DNA from 3 places in the Vallitalea maricola genome. Region 2 is predicted to be linked to each of the others. Evidence: riboswitches for the same ligand, from Rfam matches in the RefSeq annotation. Region 2 holds a riboswitch; each other region holds the start of a gene.
What was found. A riboswitch is a leader RNA that binds a small molecule or an ion and turns the genes downstream of it on or off. The one in region 2 is predicted to bind cobalamin.
Positions count from the first base shown of each region.

Region 1: another riboswitch for cobalamin. It lies ahead of AACQ14_RS16795 (ABC transporter substrate-binding protein); the one in region 2 lies ahead of AACQ14_RS21070 (ABC transporter substrate-binding protein).
Region 3: another riboswitch for cobalamin. It lies ahead of AACQ14_RS01040 (cobyric acid synthase); the one in region 2 lies ahead of AACQ14_RS21070 (ABC transporter substrate-binding protein).

Region 1 is NZ_BTPU01000060.1:79,531-81,811, forward strand. It holds gene AACQ14_RS16790 (amino acid ABC transporter ATP-binding protein) at 1-218, shown strand, start outside; cobalamin riboswitch at 261-494, shown strand; gene AACQ14_RS16795 (ABC transporter substrate-binding protein) at 895-2,070, shown strand; gene AACQ14_RS16800 (FecCD family ABC transporter permease) at 2,063-2,281, shown strand, end outside.
Region 2 is NZ_BTPU01000088.1:2,388-4,668, forward strand. It holds gene AACQ14_RS21070 (ABC transporter substrate-binding protein) at 1-708, opposite strand, end outside; cobalamin riboswitch at 862-1,034, opposite strand; gene AACQ14_RS21075 (replication-associated recombination protein A) at 1,234-2,281, opposite strand, start outside.
Region 3 is NZ_BTPU01000003.1:3,935-6,215, forward strand. It holds gene AACQ14_RS01035 (alpha/beta hydrolase) at 1-941, opposite strand, end outside; cobalamin riboswitch at 1,112-1,287, shown strand; gene AACQ14_RS01040 (cobyric acid synthase) at 1,488-2,281, shown strand, end outside.

The DNA of each region.
Region 1 (2,281 bases), on a different contig from region 2:
GTGAGGTTCTAGACATGCTTAATGAATTCCAAAATGATGGATTAGATTCAATAATAGTTACTCATGAAATGGGTTTTGCCAAGAATTCATGCGATAAAATCATTTTTTTAGCAGAGAATACGATTTTAGAAAGTGGTAAAAGTAGCAAACTTTTTAGGGAGCCGAAAACTAAGGAGTTAATAAGTTTCTTGGATAAGATTTTGGAGTGGAAAATTTAATAAACATTGACATATTATGATTTATGTTTTAAACTAGAAAAAAATTGAATAATTGGAGTAGGTGGCAATTTTTATTGCATAATAGGGAATCAGGTGTAAAACCTGAACGGTCACGCCGCTGTAATGTGGAGTAGTTTTACATTAACCCACTGTATTAGTAATAGAAGTTACTTCTTTGAAAGTAATCAAATCAAGAAGTAATCTTTAATAATATGGGAAGGGGTAGAATTACAAGGAAACTAAGTCAGAAAACCTGCCTGTCTCTAAAACACTTTCACTTATACGAAGTGAAAACTCTGCGAGTGACGGAGGGTGTGGAATACTTGATATAATCTTGTGAATAGATATTTGCTGTATTAGGTAGGCAGGAATTTCCCTTATTTATGCTATAGAAACATTACATAGAATGTTTTATTGTGGAAAATATTTTGATATACATACAAACTAAGTATTTTTAAAGTGCTTGAGTAGGTGTGTGTAATATAGGGAATGGTAGCCAAATTATAGCAGATTGGAAATATAGAATTATATTGATGATTTTCATGCTTTTTAACTTGCAGAAGTTAAGGGGCATTTTTTATTGCAGTAAATTAATATGTGTATTCACACTGCAGTTTAAATAATCCAATTATATTCTAAGACAAATAAAATTGATGTTGTATGGAGGAAAAAAAGGATGAATAAAAAACTAGCTATCATATTTACTTTAATAGGATGTATGATCATTTTAAGTTTTACAGGGTGTAGTAATGATAAGAAAACAGAAAAGAAAGAAGTTAGCGTAGAGTCAAATGGAATGGAAAAAGATAACTCACAAGAAAAAGATTCTGGCGAAATGGCTAAAGAGAAAGATAAGATGCCAAAAGAAATGGATAAAAAAATGCCAGAAGGTATGGATAAGAAGATGCCAAAAGGTATGGGTGAAGGCAAAATGCCATCTATGGGTGGTGCTGTAATTACTGTATCAGAAGGTGAAGGCTATCCAGTTACTATTACTGATATGTACGGTAATGAAGTAACTTTAGAGAAGAAACCAGAAAAAATAGCAGCAATATCAGGTACTTTTCTAGGAGTCTTATGTGATTTAGGAGGTAAATCAATATGTACATCTGAGACTGGCGGTGGTGCTCCTGTAGATCCAAAGGATATAGAGGGATTACCAGTAGTAGGTAAAGTTTATAATCCTGATATTGAAAAAATTGTTGCATTACAGCCAGAATTGGTAATAGCTCAATTTGGTTTACAGAATGGAGTTATTCCAGTTCTAGAACAAAGCAAAATAAAAGCTTTGGCTTTACATATGAGAACATATGAAGATGTTATAGACAATATTAGAGCAATAGGACGTATTATTGATGAATCAAACAAAGCGGAAGAAGTTATCGCCGACATGGAAAAGGAAAAGAAAGAGTTAGTTGATAAATTACCAGAGGAATCTAAAAAAGTAGTTATACTATATGCTACATCAAAAGATGTGTCAGTAAAATTACCAAAGAGCATAGCTGGGAATGTAGCAGATATATTGAAACTTGAAAATATAGCAGCAGGTTGTGCACCAGAAGGAATGGGTGGAGAAACTACACCTTTCAGTATGGAATATATTATTGAAAAAGACCCAGATGTAATCTTAGTAACAAGTATGTTAAGTTCTGATGAAGATGCAAAAAAAGTTATTAGTGAAAAATTAGGAAAAGACCTAGTATGGAAAGAATTAAGAGCTGTTAAAGAAGGAAATATAGTTTATCTACCACAAAAATACTTCTTATACAATGCAGGTTGTGACTTTGTTGATGCCATTGAGTATATGGCAAAAGGTGTATATCCTGAAGTATTTGGTGGTTTAGATGAATAAAACCATATCAAAAGATAGTAATAAAATAGCATTTATCATAGCATTTGGAATTTTATTGATAATAGCTTTTTTATTAAGCAATGCTAAGGGAAGCATGAATGTTTCTATGAAAAGAATATTAGAAGTAATTATTAACAATGATGGTTCAGCTGAAAGATTGGTAATATGGAACATCAGATTACCAAGAACTATAGTAGCAGGATTAGTTGGA
Region 2 (2,281 bases):
TTTTTCTTTTCCTTCTATGGCTGTTTGGATTTCTGCTACTTTATCTTTCATACTAGTTACTAATTCATTCGCTTCTTCTTTTTTATTAATAACTTCACCGAGTGTATTTATATAACCGTATACTCCCTCAAAGCTTTCATTCCAAGAAAGTGATAAAACAGTGATACCTTGTTCTTGTAACTTAGCTACAGCATCATCTTTTACATGAGCAGATGTAACTACAACATCAGGGTTAAGATCTACTACTCTCTCAATATTAAATTCTTCTAAACTACCGATTGATTCTATATTCGCTACTTCACTTGGATAGTCACAAAAATCTGTTCTACCAATGATTTTATGTCCTGCTCCTAGAGCAAATATTGTTTCTGTAAATTCTGGTGAAATTGAAACTACAGTTTTTGGTTCTTTCTCAATTGTTATTTCCTTACCGTATTTATCTGTTATAGTTAATGGATATACATCTGATTCGCTACTAGTGTCTTTTTCATCTTCATTACTAGTGGTTTCATCTTTCTTATCATTAGTATCCTTATCTTCGTTAGTATTTTTGTCTTCATCAGTCTTTGATGTTTCATCTTTCTCTACTTGATTCTCTTGATTGTATGTATCTTCCTTTGGTGTCTTCTTGCCGCCACAAGCAGCTAAACTAAAAACAAGTACTGAAATTAACATAGTTGTCAGTAACAGCTTTAATATTTTTTTCATTCTCTAAACCTCCATAATATCTTCTTTAATAAGAAAAGTGATTAACACTCGGTATACTCATGCAGCATTTTCTATTTATAAGCAACAAAAAACTGTGCTAAGGCACAGTCAGATTACAAATAAATATATGAATCTACACTCTCCCACCGAAAGCTTAAAACTTATAAAAAGGCAGGTCTCCTGGCTTATGGCTTAACTTACTCTCTAGTCTTCTCAGTTTCCCAATGACATTTTAGATTTCATACCATTTACAGTAGCGGGGGCTGCAGTGGCATCTAACCACTTTCCCTTTTAACTCAACGAGTACCTTTTTATCTATTAAATTTTAGTATCTTATGTTATATATAAATATATCCAAAGATAATTTTATTATATACTTTAATATAAATATGTCAAGATAAAACTAGCTATTTGAGTTTTCCATTTTTTATCTAGATTAGATTATATTGCAAGTAAGTCAGAAAAAGTGTTTTGTTCTGACTTGGCATAATATTTTATTATATAAAAATAATGTAATTGGGAAAACTATTCAGCCTTCCCCTTTATTTTCTTGAAATGCTCTACAATTTTCTTTTCATACCCTTGGTCAGTAGGGTTATAATATATCTCATCCACAAGTTCATCTGGTAAATATTGCTGTTCTACATAGTGATTTTCATAGTCATGGGCATATTTATATCCTGTTCCATGACCTAGTTTTTTTGCACCACTATAATGGCTGTCTTTCAGATAAGATGGTATTGTGGTAATCTGTACTCTCTTTACATCTTCCAATGCCTTATCAATAGCTAAATAGGCAGCGTTACTTTTTGGAGCACAAGCAACATATGTTGCTGCCTGAGATAATATTATCCTACCTTCGGGCATACCTATGAAATTAACTGCATCAGCAGCAGCCATTGCAACTTGTATCGCCATAGGATCAGCATTTCCTACATCCTCGGCAGCACATATAACAATTCTTCTCGCTATGAATTTTGGGTCTTCTCCTGCATAAATCATTCTTGCAAGATAATAGACAGCTGCATTCGGATCTGAACCTCTCATACTTTTTATGAACGCTGATATAGTATCATAATGATTATCTCCGTTTTTATCATAATTGATAACTCTTTTTTGTATACATTCAGATGCTACGTTTATATCTATCTTGATTATACCGTCTTCATCAGGCTCAGTCGTAAGAACCCCTAATTCTATAGCATTAAGAGCTGCTCTTGCATCTCCATTAGCTCTATCGGACAAGAACTCTATAGCTTCTTCATTGATACTGGCATTAAAATTACCTAGTCCTTTTTCTTTATCCTCAATGGCTCTCATTATAAGCTTTCGAATATCTTTGTTTTCCAAAGGCTTTAGTTCAAATACTCTAGACCTTGATACAAGAGCACTGTTTACCTCAAAATAAGGATTTTCTGTAGTAGCACCAATAAGTGTTACCGTACCATCTTCAACATATGGCAGAAGTGCATCCTGCTGAGCTTTATTAAATCTATGAATTTCATCAATGAATAGGATAGTGCTTCCCAAAGTCATTCCTAGTCTGTTCTTAGCTTCATTTACTACTTTTTCA
Region 3 (2,281 bases), on a different contig from region 2:
AATACAATATAACCGCTTGCATCTGGAATCTCATTAGCTATACGAGGCATCAAGTAACCACTGAGACTATGACCAAGTACATAAACACCCGTAGCATTAATATCTTTGTTATCAAGAATATAATTGTATGCATATACCACATCATCTATGGTTTCATCATAAACGGTCAATTTCTCTTGTTCTGATATCCATTTATCACGGTGAGCAAATACTCTTTTATCATATCTAAGAACTCCAATACCTTTACTTGCAAGTCCGAATGCAATATCTCTAAATGGCTTATTAGGTCCTACAGTTTCATCTTTATCTTGTGGTCCGGAACCATGTGCAAGAATGACAATAGGATATTTATCTTTATCTTTTGGAATAGTTAACAATCCAGGAAGTCTGTACTCTTCTTCACCAAATTCCACAGGTATTTCTTTAACATTTTCAGGAACACTTACTTCTTTTACATCCTGAGCTGGTGTTAAGGAAAAATTTTCAATAACCTTATCTTGGTTAAATGATACAGTACAGTTGATATTGGATTTACTATACTTATTTGTTATAATAACTATTTTATTATTATCTTTTTCTACTACTTTTGTGGATAATACTTCTTCAAACTCACCAGCTAAACCATTAATCTGACTATCTGCTGATTTTAACATTTCTACATTAATTATCTGTTTTAATTTAGCAGAATAATTAAAGTTGTTACTAATGAATTCAAAATCTTTATCCATAAAAGCATTATTGAGGCTTGTAGCAATTTCCTTTTCGGTACCATCTACCAATGCTTCATTATCTGATTGACCTGTATCAGATGTATCATCTTTTATATCTGATTGTTCATCATTAATTACGTTTTTGGTATCTTCATTATTTTCTTGTTCAGTCCCTTTGCAACCAACTAATATCATTGCAATTATTGTTAATGAAATAATAAATCTTTTCATGTTTATATCACTCCTTATGTGCTTATTAGATTATTAGACAAACATCTAAATGATTTTACTTGAGTATAATCCAAAAACTTAATTATGTCAAGTTATTGATTTTATATTTATTATAGAATATAATGATTCCATATATATAATTTAATATATGCTCACCATTATTATTTATAATATGTAAAAGTGAGTAAAGTAATCTATATTTATAAGGAAACTGGTGAAAATCCAGTACAGCCACCGCTACTGTATTTACTACTAATGCAATAAAAGCCACTGAATCAGCATTTGGGAAGGCATTGCATTAGGCTAATGTATAAGTCAGGATACTTATTTGGATTACTATGTATATTAAATCCAGATTGCGTGTGGAGATATGGGTTTGTTTTAATGTATATTTATGGTACATAAATCAATTCTGATAAACATTTCTGCAAACATTATCCCCCATTGGAAACAAAAAAATGTAAGTTCCATATTACAATCAATAACTTGATAAAATATAAAAAGTACTAAATAAAATGCATCTATAATAAAAAATGGAGTGATAAAATGAATAATATTATGTTTCAGGGAACAGCTTCTACCGTTGGTAAAAGTATACTTACTGCTGCTTTGTGCAGAATTTTAAATGATGATGGAATTAGTGTAGCTCCATTCAAATCACAAAATATGGCGCTAAATTCTTTTGTAACAGAAGACGGGAACGAAATGGGCAGAGCTCAAGTTGTACAAGCTGAAGCCGCTCGTATAAAACCTACTGTCGAAATGAATCCAATCCTACTAAAACCAACAAGTGATGTTGGAAGTCAAGTAATATTGAATGGTAAAATATTCAAGAATATGTGTGCAAAAGATTACTTTGGTACAAAAGCCGGATTAAAAGACCATATAGTAGAGGCTTACAACAAGTTACAATCCAAGTATGATGTCATTGTATTAGAAGGAGCAGGAAGTCCAGCAGAAATTAATCTTAGGGAAAATGATATAGTCAACATGGGTATGGCTGAAATGGTAGACGCTCCAGTAATTCTTATTGGTGACATTGATAAAGGTGGTGTATTTGCCTCAATCTATGGAACAGTCATGCTTCTTGAACCGGAAGAAAGAAAAAGAATCAAAGGATACATAATAAACAAATTCAGAGGTGACGAAAAAATTCTCCAGCCAGGCATAGATATGTTCTATGAAAAACTACAAATACCATGTCTAGGAGTCATTCCCTTTGAACCATTAAAAATAGATGATGAAGACAGCGTTACAGAAAGATTTGATAGAAAAGCAGAAGGAGACATCATAATTGGAGTACTCCGTTTACCATACATGTCCAATTTCACGGATTTCAC